DNA from 4 places in the Tibeticola sp. genome. Region 1 is predicted to be linked to each of the others. Evidence: predicted binding sites of a transcription regulator. Region 1 holds the regulator's gene; each other region holds the start of a gene.
The links. The regulator sigma-54, encoded in region 1, starts transcription at its own class of promoters, with help from an activator protein. The targets are predictions, from matches to a motif close to TGGCANGNAANCTGCTTT.
Positions count from the first base shown of each region.

Region 1 (4,206 bases):
GCGCTCGAGTAGCGTGGCCGCCTCGAGGCCATGAAACCGGCGCCGCGGCACGATTTGCGGGTAGTCGAGGACGCGACGGAATTCCTCGCGCATCGCGGGCGTGGTCAGCCACACGTGGCGACCGGCTTCGAGCGCGCGCGCGAGCGGCTCGGCGGCCGGGTCGGCAAAGAGCAGCAGGTCGAGCGCGATGTTGGTGTCGAGCACGAGCGCGCGGCCGGCGTAGGCCTCGTTCATCCCGGCGCCCCGGGCTGCGCGGCGGCGTCTGCCGCGGGCCCGCGCGCGGGCCGCACCGCGCCGCGCACCAGGTCGAAGCGGAACAGCCGGCATTCGATCGGGCCGTTCCACATCGGCACGCGGCGGCTTTCTTTGAGGCGCATTTTGGCCGGCAGCTTGAGGTCGGGCGTGAGCAACCAGGCAGTCCAGCCCGCGTAGTGGCGCTTCCAGTGGCTGGCCAGTTGGGCGAAGAAATCGCCGCCGTCTTCGGTCTGCGCGAGTTCGCGCGCCCCAAAGCGCGGCCCAGCCTCAGCGTCTTGCCCCGAGCGGGTACCGGCCACGCCTGCGACCGCGATGCGCTCGCCATACGGCGGGTTGAGCAGCACCACACCCGGCGTCTCGCACGGCGGCAGACGCTGCAGTGCGTCGCCGCCCCGCAGTTGCACGGCGTGGGCGACGCGGGCGCGTTCGGCATTGCGTTGCGCGAAATCGACCATGCGGTGCGCGACATCGCTGCCAAACACCGGCGCCGTCGGGGCGTGCTCGGCCGCGCGGGCTTGGTCTTTGAGGTCTTGCCAGACATGAGCCTGAAACGGCAGCATTTTCTCGAAGGCAAAGCGGCGCTGGCCGCCCGCAGCGATGCCGCAGGCGATTTGCGCCGCCTCGATGACGATGGTGCCGCTGCCGCAGCAGGGGTCGTAGAGCGGCACGCCGGCAGCGCAGCCGCCCTCGGGATCGGTGCTCCAGCCGCTGGCAGCGAGCATGGCCGCGGCCAGCGTTTCCTTGAGCGGCGCGTCGCCCTTGTCCTCGCGCCAGCCGCGCTTGAACAGCGGCTCGCCCGAGGTGTCGATGTAGAGCGTGGCAGTGTCGGTGGTCAGGTGGGCATGGATGCGCACGTCGGGGTGGCGCGTGTCCACGTCGGGGCGCACGCCGCCGGCCTTGGCGCGGAAGCGGTCGGCGACCGCGTCCTTGATCTTGAGCGCGGCGAAGTTGAGGCTTTGCAGCGGGCTGTGCTGCGCGGTGACTTCGATCTTGAAGCTCTGGCGCGGCGTGAACCACAGCTCCCACGCCACGGCGGAAGCCGCCTCGTAGAGGTCACGCTCGTTGCGGTACGAACGGTGGCCAACCTGCACCAGCACGCGCTGCGCGAGTCGGGTGTGCAGATTGAGCCGCATCGCATCACGCCAGCTCGCGCGCACGCGCACGCCGCCACGGTGGCTCAGCAGGTCCTGGCCTTGCGCGCCGGTGAGGGCGTGCACTTCGGCGGCGAGGTAGTCCTCGACACCGCTGGCGCAGGGAAGAAACAGGGTGAGATCGTTCACAGGGTCTTTCGCAGGGGAGCGGGCGCGATGCGCATCGCCTCTCGGTATTTGGCGACGGTGCGGCGCGCGCAGGCGATGCCTTGCTCTTTGAGCATGTCGGCGATCTGGCCGTCGCTTAAGGGATGGGCGGGGTCTTCGGCGTCGATGAACTGGCGGATCAGCGCGCGCACCGCCGTGCTCGAGGCGCTGCCGCCCGCTTCGGTGTCGAGGCCCGAACCGAAGAAGTATTTGAGCTCGAAGGTGCCGCGCGGCGTGGCCATGTATTTGGCGGTGGTGACGCGGCTCACGGTGGATTCATGCAGCCCGAGTTCGTCGGCAATCTCGCGCAGCACCAGGGGCCGCATGGCGAGTTCGCCGTGCACGAAAAAGCTCTTTTGCCGCTCGACGATGGCGCGCGAGACACGCAGGATGGTGTCGAAGCGCTGCTGGATGTTCTTGATGAACCAGCGCGCTTCCTGCAAGCGCGCAGACAGCGCAGCGCTCCCCTCGCCCTTGTGCTCGCGCAGGGCGCGGGCGTAGATGTCGTGCACCCGCAGCCGCGGCAACACCTCGGGGTTGATCTGCACGCGATAGCGGGGCTGCGCGCCCTCGGTGTCGGCCGTGACGATGACATCGGGCACGATCACCAGCCGCTCGGCCTGAGCAAAGCGCCGCCCCGGCTTGGGTTCGAGCCGGGCGATGAGCGCGAGCGCGGCGCGCAGCTCGGTTTCATGACGCCCGGTGGCGGCAGCGAGCCGCTTGAAGTCGCGCCGCGCCAACCACTCGAGCGGCTGGGCCAGCACGTCGAGCGCGGCGGCTGCGACCGACTCGCCATCGGCGGCGCGCTCACGCACCTGCAAGCGCAAGCACTCGGCGAGATCCTGCGCGCCCACGCCCGTCGGCTCGAGCGACTGCAACAGGCCGCGCGCGACGGTGAGGCGGTGCACCAGCTCATCGAAGCGCTCGGCATCCTCGCGCGGGCACAGCGCTTCGGCCAGGCGCTCGAGCGGTTCGCTGAGGTAGCCGTCGTCGTCGAGCGAGTCAATGAGGAAATCCAGCGCGGCGCGGTCGACCGGGTCGAGCCGCAGCGCCAGCGCCTGGCGGTGTAGATGCTCGGAGAGGCTTTCCTCTGAGCCGGCGCGCTCCCAAGGCGATTGAGCATCCTCATCCTCGCCGCCAGCGGATCCGGATACGCCGCTGCGGCCTTCGGCGCCATCGAAGGGCGCGTCGTCTTCGCGCTCCCCGTGCGGCGCCTCGTCGGGCGAGCCCGCCCAGTCGGTCGGACCCTCCCAGTCGGGTGCGGCGGCTTCGGCGCCGTGGTCGGCCTCGGGCGTGGCCCCAGCGCCTTCATCCAAGCCGAGGGGGCCCGATGCCGGCGTCGATCGGTCTTCTTCTGCTACGAAATCAGGATTGGCCAGCGCAGACTCGGGCGGCGCCTCGTCACCAGCGAGGCCCGCGGACTCGGTCTCGGCGCGCTCGAGAAACGGGTTCTCGTCGAGCATCTGCTCGATTTCCTGTCCGAGTTCGAGCGTGGACATTTGCAGCAGCCGGATCGACTGCTGCAACTGCGGCGTCAAGGCCAGATGCTGCGACACCCGCAGCGACAAGCCTGGCTTCATGGGCGTGCCCTCTGCATCACCGACCTACATGCGGAAGTGTTCGCCGAGGTAGACGCGGCGCACCTCCGCGTTGTCGATGATGGCCGCCGGTGTGCCTTGCGCCAACAGCCGACCCTCGCTGATGATGAACGCGTGGTCGCAAATGCCCAGCGTCTCGCGCACGTTGTGGTCGGTGATGAGGACGCCGATGCCGCGCCCTTTGAGGAACGCGACGATGCGCTGAATCTCGATCACCGCGATCGGGTCGATGCCGGCAAAGGGCTCGTCGAGCAGGATGAAGCGCGGCTGTGTGGCCAGCGCCCGCGCGATCTCGACACGGCGCCGCTCCCCACCCGAGAGCGAGACGGCGGGCGCATCGCGCAGATGCTCGACGCGCAGTTCGCGCAGCAGCGCGTCGAGCCGGCGCTCGAGCGCCTCACCCGCGAGCGGGCGGCCGGTTTCATCCCGCTGCAACTCCAGAATCGCCCGCACGTTCTCCTGCACGGTGAGCTTGCGAAAAATCGACGCCTCCTGCGGCAGGTAGGACAACCCGAGCCGTGCGCGCCGATGGATCGGCATGTGCTCGATGTGCTGCTCGTCGATCCAGATTTCGCCCGCGTCGGGTCGGATCAGCCCCACGATCATGTAGAAGGACGTCGTCTTGCCCGCGCCATTGGGGCCGAGCAAGCCCACGACCTCGCCCTCGTGCACGGTCAGCGAAACGTCATGCACCACCGTGCGCGCCCCGTAGGCTTTGCGCAGATGTCGGGCCTCGAGCTTGCCCGCCGCCACGCGCGGCTGCGTCGAAGGCGCCGCGTAGGCTTCGTCGAGCCGCTGCGTCATCGGACCGCCCCACCCAGGGCGCTGGCGGGCCGCAGCGGCGAGGTCGCCGCCGGCAGCGCGCTGGTCGGTGCCGAAGCCGCCGCCCGCGGCGCGATGACCGCGCGCACACGCCCGCCACCGGGCACCTCCCGCACACCGTCGACGCTGAACTGGCCGCTGGCGTGCTCGTAGACGATCACCTCGCCCGTCACCTGATCGGCCAGCGTCTCCCCGCGCAGACGCCGCAACTCGGCGCGCCGCACGAAGCGCAC
Region 1 covers NZ_JAEMQB010000066.1:3,036-7,241, forward strand. Annotated here, with positions in the region: gene JHC36_RS03885 (PIN domain-containing protein) at 1-234, opposite strand, end outside; gene JHC36_RS03890 (THUMP domain-containing class I SAM-dependent RNA methyltransferase) at 231-1,535, opposite strand; gene JHC36_RS03895 (RNA polymerase factor sigma-54) at 1,532-3,133, opposite strand; gene lptB (LPS export ABC transporter ATP-binding protein) at 3,158-3,955, opposite strand; gene lptA (lipopolysaccharide transport periplasmic protein LptA) at 3,952-4,206, opposite strand, start outside.

Region 2 (4,206 bases), on a different contig from region 1:
GGCCAAGCCGTCGGGCAGGCGCACGTCACTGATGACCGCGCGCACGCCGGGCAAGCCCTCGCGCACGGCAGCCTGCGCCGCCGCGAGTGTGCGGTACCAAACCACCTCGAGCGCCTCGAGCTCGAAGCGCTGAACCAAGGATTCGCCCATGATGAGGTCATCTTCAATCAAGAGCAGGCGGGGTGGCATGGCGCGTTTCTCCACGGGTCAGTCGATTTCACGGTTGGGCAGCCAGAAGACCAGTCGGGTCCCGTCGCGATAGTCCGGGTCGAGGGTGAAGCCGCCGCGGTGGTGATTGGCGATCTGCTGGCAGACCCAGATGCCAAATCCCCGCGGATCGTCGCCACCTTCCTGGGCCAGTGTGGCGGCAAAACGCTGCGGGTCGAGCGCGGTGCCGGAGTTCGTGACGCAAAAGCGAACCTGTTCGGCATCGGCGAGCAACTGCACGGCCACCCGCCCGCCAGGCCCGGCCGCCTTGATCGCATTGAGCAGCATGTTGAGCATGGCCTGGCGGACCGGCGCCGAAGGCACGCGCAGAGCCGACTCGACCTCCGAGCGGGCGGAAAGCGACACGCCCTGTGCCTGCGCTGCCGGCTGCGCCAGGGTCAGCACATCATCAAAATCGGACGGTTCGAGCGGCCGATCCTGCACGCGCGCCTGTGGCAGCAGAGCCGCCACCGTGGTGCGTATCTGCATCAGGCCGTGCTCGATCACATCGAGCGCGCGTTCGCGCGCCTGCGGTGCATCGCCATGCAACCGCAGCGTGCGGATGGCGGTCAACAAGCCCGCCAGCGGATTGTTGATTTCATGGGCCACGGCCGCCGTCATCCGTCCCACCGCGGCCAGCCGCTCGGCCGACAGCGCCCGCTGCTCGGCGCGGCGGCGCTCTTCCCACGCCGACTGCAGGCTGTGCAAGGCCCGCGCGATGCGCTGCAACTCCGGATCGTCGGTATGCGGAACCGGCTGGGCGGTGATGGCTGCGGCGGGCTCCATCGCATGGATGAAGCGGGCGAGCCCTGCCACCGGCGCCGTCATCCGCCGACCGAGCCACCAGCCGGCCGGGATCAGCAAGACCACGGCGAGCCCCATGCCAATCAGGGCGGGCCGCGCGAGCTGCGCCCACTTCGGCGCAAACACCGGCGCATCCACGTCCATGAGGACGAAACCCAGCAACTGACCATCCTCGCTGCTGATCGGGTCGAGCAGCATGATGCCGCCGTCGGCCTGCTCGATGCGCTGGCGTTGCTGAATTTCCTCGGCCGTCAGCAGTGGCTGCCCGTGCAGCGTCTCGCCCAGGAGCTGCCGCCCGGTTTCCAGCACCGCCGGATTGGCGGCGGCAAACACCCGCCCCTGGGCGTCGAGCACGGCCACGCGCGCGCGCAAACGGTCGGCCCCGGGCAACAGCGCCGCCGTGTCGCGCAGCAAGGAAAACACGCGCCAGGTGTCATCCGCTGCCAGCAGAGGCCGCGCCTGCGCGACCAGCAAGACCATGGCGCGGTCCAGCGTCGCCAGCGTCTGTGCCCGGGCATCGCGGGCGGACAGCCGCGCGCCGACCGCCGTCACGAACAAGGCGGTGATCAGCACCGCAAGCGCCAGACCCAGCGGAATCTGGACTCGGTACGGGAGACGCAGTCGCTTCACGCTGGACCCGGGTGTCACTCAGGCGCGCACGCCACTGCCCGGGACGCTGAGCGCCAGGCGGCGAATACTCTCGAACAGCGCCGGCTCACCCGCCTCGAAGCCGCTGAGGTTGAGCGCCTCGAGCAAGGAACGCCCTTCACCGTCCTGCGGCATCGCCAGCAACACGGCTTTCAAAGGGCCAAGCGCCGGGTGCATTTCTTCGCGCAACGCAACGATCGGCGGGAAGCCAAAGGGCGCGGAACGCCAGACGATTTCGGTCTCGCGCGCGGCGGTCATGTGCTGGGCGCGCATGGTGTCCCAGACATAGCCATCGATGCTGCCCGCGTCGGCAAGGTGCGCGGCCACCGCTTCGGCGACGTTGCGGTGGCCGTGGGCAAAAAAAGCCCGCCGCAAGTCCCGCGCGGCCAGGCCGGCCAAAGCCAACTGCGACTGCGCCACGAGCCAGCCGGAATTGGACAACGGGTCGGAATAAGCCAAAACCTTCCCGCGCAGATCAACCCAGCCCTCGATGCGGCGGCCGCCCGACGCGGGGCGAATCAGATACGCCTGGTAGGTCGGTGCACCCAGGTACTGAGGGACGGCGATCAGCGACAACTCGGACTGCCAGCGCACATAGGGGTAGCCGCAGATCCACGCGGCGTCGAGCTGGCGGCCAAACAGCAGGTCCAGCACCGACTGGTATGACTCCCGCGCCACAAAGCGCACATCGACATCGAGCCGCTCGCTCAGGTATCGGCTCCAGCGCGCGAGAAAAGCGCTCTGGTCGGCCAGGATCACGGAGGTCAGGCCGACGCGCAACACATCGCGGGCCGGCACCGCGGCTTGGGCCCAGGGCGCGGCCAGAGCAGAGCCCAGCAGCGCCAGGCAGCGTCGTCGCGGCGCATCGACCATCTTGTCTCCTTGATGTGGTTCCGTTACTTGAAAGTAACGCGTTTTTAGAAGCCATGTTACCAAATCCGGACGGATCACCGGCAAGATGGTCATAAGCGCTTGCTAAATCGCAATCGCTCTTTTGGCACGGTCGTTGCAAGAGACAAGTGGGAATTCATCCCATGCTGCGCCTCGAGCGCAGGTTCAACGACCCAAGACAGGAGACCCCATGGAAGATGTCAAGCTCAGCCGTCGCTTCTTTTTGAAGTCGACGGGCAGCGCCGCCGCCGTCGCTGGCTCGGTGGTCATCCCCCTCCAAAGCGCAAATGCAGCGCCGTCCGCGGCTGCGGCCATCAGTTCCACTGCCCTTCCCTACCCGAAGAAGGTAGCGGGCAAGGCCAGCGCGATGCCGGTGAACCAGCCGGTCAACTTCAACTACCCCGACGAGAGTTCGCCTTGCTATGCCATCCGCATGGGCAACCCGGTGCCCGGTGGTGTGGGCCCCAACCGCGACATCGTGGCCTACAGCGCCATGTGCACGCACATGGGCTGCCCGGTGACCTACGACGGCGGCAGCCGCACCTTCAAGTGCGGTTGTCACTTCTCCATCTTCGACCCCGAAAACCACGGCCAGATGGTCTGCGGCCAGGCTACGGAAAACCTGCCCAGCATCAAGCTCGAGTACGACGCCGCAACCGACACGGTGCATGCCGTCGGCGTCGATGGCCTGATCTACGGCCGCCAGTCCAACGTTCTGTAAGAGGAGGCCCACCATGTCCCAAACCATCAATGACCGCATCGCCCTGCCTCCGAAGGACGCGCAAAAGACCAACATGACCTGCCACTTCTGTATCGTGGGCTGCGGCTACCACGTGTACAAGTGGGACGCGAACCGCGAAGGGGGTCGAGCGGCAAGCGAAAACGCGCTCGGGGTTGATTTCACCCAGCAGGTGCCGCCGATGGCCATCACCATGACGCGGGCGATGACCAACACCATCACCGACAAAGCGGGCAAGCGCTGGAACATCATGATCGTTCCCGACAAGGAATGCGTCGTGAACAACGGCCTCTCAAGCACCCGCGGCGGCAAGATGGCCAGCTACATGTACGCGCATGATGGCATTGGCCGCGAGCGCCTCAAAACCCCACGCATCTTCAAAGGCGACCAGTGGTTCGACACCGGCTGGGATGAGGCCTTGGCCATCTACGCAGGCCTGACCAAGAAGATTTTGGACAACGACGGCCGGAGCGGCATCATGTTCGACTGCTTCGACCATGGCGGCGCAGGCGGTGGGTTCGAGAACACCTGGGGCACGGGCAAGCTGATGTTCAGCGCCATCCAAACCCCGATGGTGCGCATCCACAACCGGCCGGCCTACAACTCGGAGTGCCACGCCACGCGCGAAATGGGCATCGGCGAGCTCAACAACAGCTACGAGGATGCGCAGGTGGCCGACTGTATTCTGTGCACCGGCGCCAACCCCTATGAAACGCAGTCCAACTACTTCCTCAACCACTGGGTGCCGAACCTGACCGGCGCGACGGTGGACAAGAAGAAGAAATGGTTCCCCGGTGAGAGCGCCGCAGCCGCCAAACTGATCGTCGTCGATCCGCGCCGCACCGCGACGGTGGCGATCGCCGAGCAAGTGGCGGGCAAAGACAACGTCTTGCACCTGGCCATCAACCCCGGGACCG
Region 2 covers NZ_JAEMQB010000105.1:7,697-11,902, forward strand. Annotated here, with positions in the region: gene JHC36_RS06585 (sigma-54-dependent transcriptional regulator) at 1-189, opposite strand, end outside; gene JHC36_RS06590 (sensor histidine kinase) at 208-1,641, opposite strand; gene JHC36_RS06595 (PhnD/SsuA/transferrin family substrate-binding protein) at 1,660-2,532, opposite strand; gene JHC36_RS06600 (arsenate reductase (azurin) small subunit) at 2,741-3,271, shown strand; gene JHC36_RS06605 (arsenate reductase (azurin) large subunit) at 3,285-4,206, shown strand, end outside.
Region 2: the regulator sigma-54 is predicted to act here: its motif matches at 2,655-2,672, upstream of JHC36_RS06600 (arsenate reductase (azurin) small subunit).

Region 3 (4,206 bases), on a different contig from region 1:
GGTCGAAGCCGCCGATGTAGGCGCTGCCCTCGGTGAACGCGAGGCTATAGCCGTAGATGAACCACAGCACCACGATCAGCGAGAAGGTGACCATCACCTGCATCAGCACCGACAGCATGTTCTTGCTGCGCACCAGGCCGCCGTAGAACAGCGCCAGGCCGGGCACCGTCATCATGATGACGAGCAGCGTGGCCACCATCATCCAGGCGGTGTCGCCCTTGTTGGGTACGGGCTCGGGTGCCTTGGCTTCGGCTGCGGCTGCCGCGGGTGCGGCCGCAGCGGCGGGGGCTGCAGCGGCAGCCGGCGCATCGGCGGGCTTGGCTTCTGCGGCAGGTGTCTCGGCCGAAGCCGCTGCCACCGGGCTGGCCGGCGCTGCTGGTGTTTGCGCCCAGGCCGTTGCGCCGAGCAGCAGACCCAAGCCCAGGGTGAGGGAGGCGAGTAATCGTTTCATGGGAGTGTCCTCAGATCAGAGTTTCAAAGGGCGCCTTCGCCCGTCTCACCGGTGCGGATGCGGATGACCTGCTCGAGCGCGGAGATGAAGATCTTTCCGTCGCCGATGCGGCCGGTGCGTGCCGCACCTTCAATGGCTTCGATGGCGCGGTCGACCAAGGCTTCGGGCACGGCGGCTTCGACCTTGACCTTGGGCAGAAAGTCGACGACGTATTCGGCACCGCGGTAGAGCTCGGTGTGGCCTTTCTGGCGTCCGAAGCCTTTGACTTCGGTGACCGTGATGCCCTGCACGCCGATGCCCGAGAGCGCTTCGCGCACCTCGTCGAGCTTGAACGGCTTGATGATGGCGGTGATGAGTTTCATGGGTCCTCCGGTGGGGGCAGGTCAGAAGCTGTACTTCAGGCCCAGCACCAGGGCGTTGCGGCCCGTGAACTTGCCGCTGGGCGTGAAATAGACCGTCTTGTCGGCGTCGGTGCCCACGGCGGCCACGGTGCCGGTGAGGCCATTGCCGAAATCCTTCGCCAAGGTCAGCGACCAGTCGGTGTACGAACCGGCGCTGAAGTTCTTGATGCGCTGGTGGCCCACGTGCGGGGTGAGCGTCATGCCGTTGCCCAGGTCGACGGCAGCGCTCAGGTCGAGGTAGCCGCTGTTCTTGCTGTTGGGCGTGCCGAACAGGTTGGAGACGCTGTGCGAATACTTGGCCGTGAACATGCCGTAGGTCAGCGCGCCGTAAAGCTCGTCGGTGTTGGCATTCGCGCCGGTGACATCCTTGAGCTTGTTGCTCGGATATTCATAGCGCAGATAGCCCACGTCGAAGCCGAGGTCCTTGGCGATCTCGCCCTTGTAGCCGGCATAGAGGTCGAGTTCCATCGAACCCTTGCTGGCGCCCGCGTCCTTGATCCACTTGATCGTCGAGGCCCAGGCGCCGACGTAGAACCCGCTCTTGTGGCTGAAGTCGATGCCGCCTTGCAGCGCCGGGTCGAGGCGCGACTGCGAGATGCCGCGGTAACGATAGTCCGTCACGACGCCCACGTTGTAGCCGAGCGTGTACTCCGGCGCGGGGGCGGTGGCCTGCGCGAAGGCCGGGGTGGCGGCGAGCAGCGTCGCGGCGGAAGCGAGAACCAGCGGAAGGGTGCGTTGCATCATGATGAACTCCTGAGAGGGGCGTGAAAAAGAAAGGGCTCGCGGTCGTATGAGCACAAGCCGTGCCAGGTCGCAGAAAGCCAACATTCGCGCCCCTATCGGGCGCGATTGGGCTAATATGACTGTATGAATCAACAGTGCGCCTCGATTCGGTGCATCCGCTGGCGATGCGGCGGATGTTTTGCGCCCCAAAACGGGGCCTGCGTCCGATGAGTCTTGCTTTGGTGCAAAGCCGGGCCTTACTCGGCCTCGACGCGGCGGCGGTGACCGTCGAAGTTCATCTGGCCAACGGCTTGCCGAGCTTCACCTTGGTGGGGCTGGCCGATGTCGAGGTCAAGGAAGCGCGGGAGCGGGTGCGTTCGGCCTTGCAGAACGCTGGCCTCGAATTCCCGCACAACAAGCGCATCACGGTGAACCTCGCCCCCGCGGATCTGCCCAAGGACTCGGGCCGTTTCGATCTGCCGATCGCGCTGGGCATCCTCGCCGCCAGCGGCCAGATCGACGCCGCGCGGCTCGCCGGCCATGAATTCGCGGGCGAGCTTTCGCTCTCCGGCGAACTGCGCCCGGTGCGCGGCGCGCTCGCCATGAGCCTGGCGCTGCATCGTCAACAGGTGCCGGCCCGCTTGGTGTTGCCGCCCGGCAGCGCCGAGGAGGCCGCCCTGGTGCCCGGCGCCGAGGTGTTCCGCGCGCGGCACCTGCTCGACGTGGTGCGCCGCTTCCGTCCTGTGGACGCCCAGGCCCATGCCGAAGGCACAGGCCCCGCCGCGCCCGAAGCGGCCGAGGGCTGGTGCCGCGTGCAGGCCAGCCCCGCGGTGGCGGCTGCAGCCTACCTCGACCTGGCTGACGTCAAGGGCCAAGCGGCGGCACGGCGTGCATTGGAGATCGCCGCAGCCGGTGGCCACAGCGTGTTGCTGGTTGGGCCGCCGGGCTCGGGCAAGTCCATGCTGGCGCAGCGTTTTGCCGGCTTGCTGCCACCCATGACGGTCGACGAGGCGCTCGAGAGTGCAGCCGTGCTCAGTTTGGCCGGACGCTTCGCGCTCGAGCGTTGGGGGCAGCGGCCCACTGCGGCGCCGCACCATACCGCGAGCGCGGTGGCGCTGGTGGGTGGTGGCTCGCCGCCACGCCCTGGGGAGATTTCACTCGCGCACCAGGGGGTGTTGTTTCTCGATGAGTTGCCGGAATTTCCGCGCGCCGCCCTCGAAGCGCTGCGCGAGCCGCTGGAGACCGGGCAGATCCGCATCGCACGCGCGGCCCGCCGCGCTGAGTTTCCCGCGCGCTTTCAGCTGATCGCGGCCATGAACCCTTGCCCCTGCGGCTGGCTCGGGTCGAGCGTGCGCCATTGCCGCTGCACCCCCGACCAAGTCGCGCGCTACCAGGGCAAGCTCAGCGGCCCGCTGCTCGACCGCATCGACCTGCACGTGGAAGTGCCCGCGCTGCCGGCCGACGCATTGCTCGCCGCGCCTGCGGGCGAGCCGAGCGCCGTGGTGCGCACGCGCTGCATCGCCGCGCAGCAGCGCGCCCTCGAGCGCCAGGGCAAACGCAATCAGGCTTTGCAGGGGCAGGAGCTCGACACGCACCTGCGGCTCGACGCCGCAGCGGCCAAGTTCCTCAACACGGCGGCGGCCCGGCTGGGCTGGAGCGCCCGCTCCGTCCACCGCGCCCTCAAGGTGGCCCGCACCATTGCCGACCTGGCCGGCAGCGAGTCCACCCAGGTCGCCCATGTGGCCGAGGCCATGCAACTGCGGCGGGCGCTGCGCGCCGCGTCTTAGGGCAACGCTGAATCAGTCCTTCGCGCGCCATCGCAGGAACTCATGCAGCGTTGTCTTAAATTCAATAGGGGCGCAAATGCGGGCCGTCGAGCCGCACGGTTTGCCCGGGTTGCCAAGGCGGCGGATCGGCCGTTTCGTAACGGCGCAGGGTGCCGTCGCGCATCCGCACCGTCGTCACCCAGACCGTGCGTGCCGTCACATTCTTTTCGACTTCTTTGCCGACGTAGGCGCCACCGATTGCGCCGCCGATGGTCGCGAGCGTCTTGCCGGTTCCGCCGCCGATCTGATTGCCGAGTAAGCCACCGATGACGGCACCGCCCGCGACCCCGGCGAGGCCGCCTTCGCCTTTACGGCGCTCTTGATGCACCTCTTGCACGACGCCGCAATGCGGGCAGGCCGCTGGGGTGGCGTGCGGCGGTGCAGCCCAAGTCAGGGACAGAGGCGCGAGCGCCATCGAGCCGACAAAGCCGATCGAGAGTGCGACGAGCAGGCGGGGCAGAGGCTGGCGGTTCCAGGTGTTCATGGGTTTCAGGGCGTGTTGGGGTTCATCCTTTGGCGGCATCGCGGTGTCGCGGCCGGGCGGTGGGCCAGGGTCTGCATCGACCTTCCTGCGCGCCGGACCGTGACCTTGAGAGACGACCCTGGATTGTGTCTCCGACCGACCGCGACAGCGCCGTAAACATCGGTAAGAGCTGTGATCGACGCCGAGGCGTTGGGGGCAACGCTGAAAAAGTTGGCCGCGTGCCGTCATGGGGCGGCTTCGCCGCCGCCATAACGTCCCTTCGGCCGGGCGGACGGTTCGGGGTCAACGGGTCCCCCGGGCGCGAACACAGGGGCTGGCGGT
Region 3 covers NZ_JAEMQB010000002.1:13,721-17,926, forward strand. Annotated here, with positions in the region: gene JHC36_RS00210 (ammonium transporter) at 1-451, opposite strand, end outside; gene JHC36_RS00215 (P-II family nitrogen regulator) at 475-813, opposite strand; gene JHC36_RS00220 (TorF family putative porin) at 835-1,596, opposite strand; gene JHC36_RS00225 (YifB family Mg chelatase-like AAA ATPase) at 1,803-3,362, shown strand; gene JHC36_RS00230 (outer membrane lipoprotein) at 3,424-3,885, opposite strand.
Region 3: the regulator sigma-54 is predicted to act here: its motif matches at 1,644-1,661, upstream of JHC36_RS00220 (TorF family putative porin).

Region 4 (4,206 bases), on a different contig from region 1:
GCGCTCGCTGATGCCCAGTTCGGCGGCCAAGGCGGCGCGGCTGCCGCGGTGGCGGGCCAGCCGTTGTCGCAAGACCTCGAGTTCGAGCTCAGGCAACGGCAGGGTGTTGATCGTTGCCTCTGGACCAGCGGCGGCTCGATCCGCGTCCGCGTCCGCTGTGGCGGCCGGTAGGCGAGACGCGGCCGGGTGGATCGGCTGATTCACGGACAGTGCTTGCGCGACATGGCTCGCTTCGATCACGGAGCCGTCGCAGAGCAGGGCGGCACGCTCCAGCAGGTTGCGCAGTTCGCGCACGTTACCGGGCCAGGGCTGGCTTTGCAGTAGGGTCAGCGCCGCGGGCGCGAGCTCGAGCTTGCGCTCGGGCGCCACCCGTTGCAGCAATGCGGGCGCCAGCAGCGCGATGTCTTCGAGGCGCTCGCGCAGCGGCGGCAGCCGGATCGGAAAGGTGCTGAGCCGGAAATACAGGTCTTCGCGAAAGCGCCCATCGGCGACCATGGCCGTGAGATCGCGGTGCGTCGCGGAGACGACGCGGATGTCGGCCCGGCGCAGTTCGGTGCTGCCCACGCGCCGGTAGGTGCCGGTCTCGAGCAGGCGCAGCAGCTTGACCTGCATCGACAGCGGTATGTCGCCCACTTCGTCGAGGAACAGCGTGCCGCCACTGGCCGCTTCGACCAGGCCGGCGCGGGCCGCATGCGCGCCGGTGAAGGCGCCGCGTTCGTGGCCGAACAGTTCGGACTCGAAGAGGGTTTCGGGCAAGCTCGAACAGTCCACCGCGACGAGTGGCCGCGCGGCGCGCGGGCTCGCCTCGTGCACCGCGCGCGCGAGGAGTTCCTTGCCGGTGCCCGATTCGCCCAGCAACAGCACGGTGGCCATCGACGGACCCACGCGCGCCACCAGCGCAAGCATGGCCGAAAACGCCGGCGAGCGGCCGATCAACTCGGGCCCGTTTGGAGACGCGGCGCGATGGCTTTGGCGCAGCGGCTCCATTTTTTCGGCGTAGAGCTGCAGCGTGCCGGCCGCGTCGCGCAGCGGGGTCAGTTCGATCTGGACGTAATCCTCGCCGCGCGGTGTGTGGTGCAGATGCAGCACCCGCTCCCGCTGCCCCGAGGCCCGTGCGCGCGCCAGTGGGCAGGTCTCGCCGTTTTGGTCGCAGGGCGTGGTGTAGCGGTGCGAAACCTCGTAGCACTTGCGCCCGACCACGCTTTGTTCGGGACTGAACAGCCTTCGATAAGCCGCGTTGGCGGCGAGGATGCGGTAGTCGCCGTCGAACAGGATGTAGGGCTCGCTCTGCTGATCGAGAAAGCTGGTGAGTTCGGCGTAGGGCTTCATGGGCGGCGCAAGCGTGGAAGGGTTTGGCTGCCATTATGGCAGCTTGGCAGTTTTTTGGCAGCCTTTGCGGCGGTTTGTCCCCAGGGCTGTCAGGGACAGGTCGGCTGCCCTTCCCAGGGAAAACCCTAGGCGAACGGTGGTTCGCTCGCTTCCGAGTCATTGGCATAAAGATTGCATAATTGGTTACGAAAGGAAAGGTCCCCGTGCCATGAACCTCCAAGACCAAACCCTGGTGCGCAAGCTGGCCGTCGTGCTGGTGATCAAGCTGGCTGTGCTGGTGGCGCTGTGGTGGGTGTTCGTGCGCGAGTACCGCGTCACGCCGCCAGAGGCCGGCGTGGCCACCCAGTTGCTCGGGCCGGGCAACAGCGAAGAAAAGGAGAAGTGAAGTGATATCCGAACAACTGGTGGATCTGTCGCGGCTGCAATTTGCGGCGACAGCCCTCTACCACTTCCTGTTTGTGCCGCTGACGCTGGGCATGGTGTGGTTACTCGTCATCATGGAGAGCGTTTACGTGATGACCGGCAACGTCGTCTGGAAAGACATGACCCGCTTCTGGGGCAAGCTCTTTGGCATCAACTTTGCGCTGGGCGTGACCACCGGCATCACGCTCGAATTCCAGTTCGGCACCAACTGGGCCTACTACTCGCACTACGTGGGCGACATCTTCGGCGCGCCGCTGGCGATCGAAGGACTCATGGCCTTCTTTCTTGAGTCCACGATGATCGGCCTGTTCTTCTTCGGCTGGGATCGCCTCTCCAAGCCTAAGCACCTGCTGGTCACCATCCTCATGGCGCTGGGCACCAACCTTTCGGCGCTGTGGATTTTGATCGCCAACGGCTGGATGCAAAACCCGGTGGGCGCCGAGTTCAGCTTCGACACCATGCGCATGGAAATGACGGACTTCTGGGCCGTGCTCTTCAACCCCGATGCGCAGGCGAAGTTCGTGCACACCGTCTCGGCCGGCTATGTCACCGGCGCGATGTTCGTGCTCTCGATCTCGAGTTATTACCTGCTCAGGGGCCGTGACGTCGAATTTGCCAAACGGAGCTTCCGCGTCGCCGCAGCCTTCGGGCTTGCATCGGTGCTCAGCGTCATCGTGCTCGGTGACGAATCGGGCTATAACGTCGGCGAAGCGCAGCAGACCAAGATGGCCGCGATCGAAGCCATGTGGGAGACCGAGCCCGCACCCGCGAGCTTCAACCTCGTCGCGGGCATCAACGAGCAGGCGCAGAAAAACGATTGGTCGATCGAAATTCCCTACGTCATGGGCTTGATCGGCACGCGCTCGGTCACCAAGACCATCCCGGGCGTTGCGGAAATCAAGGCCAAGAACCGCGAGCGCATCGAAAGCGGCATCCACGCGGTGACCGCGCTCGAAGCCCTGCGCAAAGACCGCAACGACGCGGCTGCGCGTGCGCTGTTCGAGGCGCACAAAGCCGATCTGGGCTTCGGCCTCCTGCTGCGCAAATACGTCACCGACGTGCGCCAGGCGACGCCCGAGATCATCCAGCGCGCCGTGGACGACACCATCCCGCGCGTCACGCCCATGTTCTGGAGCTTCCGCATCATGGTCGGCCTGGGCTTCCTCATGCTCGCGCTCTTTGGTACTGCCTTCTGGTGCACGCTCAAGCTCGAGTGTGGCAAGCGACCCTGGCTGCTCAAGTGGGCGCTGGTGATGCTGCCCGCGCCCTGGATCGCCATTGAACTTGGCTGGTTCGTCGCCGAATACGGACGCCAGCCCTGGACCATCTATGGCGTGTTGCCCACGCATCTGTCGGTCTCGACGTTGAGCGTCACCAGCCTCTACGGCTCGCTCGCCGGCTTCGTGGGTTTCTACACGCTGCTGCTGATCGTCGAGATGTACCTGATGGTCAAGTTCGCCAAGATGGGCCCGGGCAGCCTGGGCACCGGCCGCTACGCGAACGAAGCCCACCACGGCGCGACGACCGCCGCCTGAACCCCACGGGAGAACGACATGCTGGACTATCCAACCCTCAAAATCATCTGGTGGCTGCTCGTGGGCGTGCTGCTCGTGGGCTTCGCCATCATGGACGGCCACGACATGGGCGTGGGCACCTTGCTGCCCTTCGTCGGCAAGGGCGACACCGAGCGCCGCGTCGTCATCAACACCGTCGGGCCGCACTGGGACGGCAACCAGGTCTGGTTCATCACCGGCGGCGGCGCCATCTTCGCGGCCTGGCCGCTGGTGTACGCCACCGCGTTCAGCGGCTTTTACTGGGCCATGTTGGCGGTGCTCTGGGCGCTGTTCTTCCGGCCGGTGGGCTTTGACTACCGCAGCAAGATCGACAACCCGACCTGGCGCGCCACCTGGGATTGGGGCCTGTTCGTCGGCGGCTTCATTCCGCCGGTCATCTTCGGCGTGGCCTTTGGCAACCTGCTGCAAGGCGTGCCCTTCCAGTTCGATGAGTATCTGATTTCCACCTACACCGGCAGCTTCTGGGCTTTGCTCAACCCCTACGCCTTGCTTGCCGGCGTGGTCAGCAGTGCCATGATCACCCTGCAGGGTGCGACCTACCTCGCGCACCGCACCGAGGGCGCGATCCAGGCGCGCACCATCCGCGCCGGCACGATTGCGGGCATCGTCATGGTCGTGGCCTTCATTGCCGCGGGCTTCTGGCTGCAGAGCATCCCCGGCTATCGCATCAGCTCCGTGGTCGATCCGGCTGCTTTGCCCAACCCGATGAGCAAGACGGTGGTGCGCGAAGCCGGCGCCTGGATGGCCAACTACGGCCGCCAGCCGCTGCTCTGGCTGCTGCCGGCGCTGGGCGTCGTCGGGGCGCTGGCCGCGGTGGCGCTCATGCGCGCGCGGCGCACCCTCTCGGCCTTCGTGGCCTCGTCGCTGGCCATCGTGGGGG
Region 4 covers NZ_JAEMQB010000064.1:2,891-7,096, reverse strand. Annotated here, with positions in the region: gene JHC36_RS03820 (sigma-54 interaction domain-containing protein) at 1-1,329, opposite strand, end outside; gene cydP (cytochrome oxidase putative small subunit CydP) at 1,538-1,714, shown strand; gene JHC36_RS03810 (cytochrome ubiquinol oxidase subunit I) at 1,716-3,287, shown strand; gene cydB (cytochrome d ubiquinol oxidase subunit II) at 3,306-4,206, shown strand, end outside.
Region 4: the regulator sigma-54 is predicted to act here: its motif matches at 1,490-1,507, upstream of cydP (cytochrome oxidase putative small subunit CydP).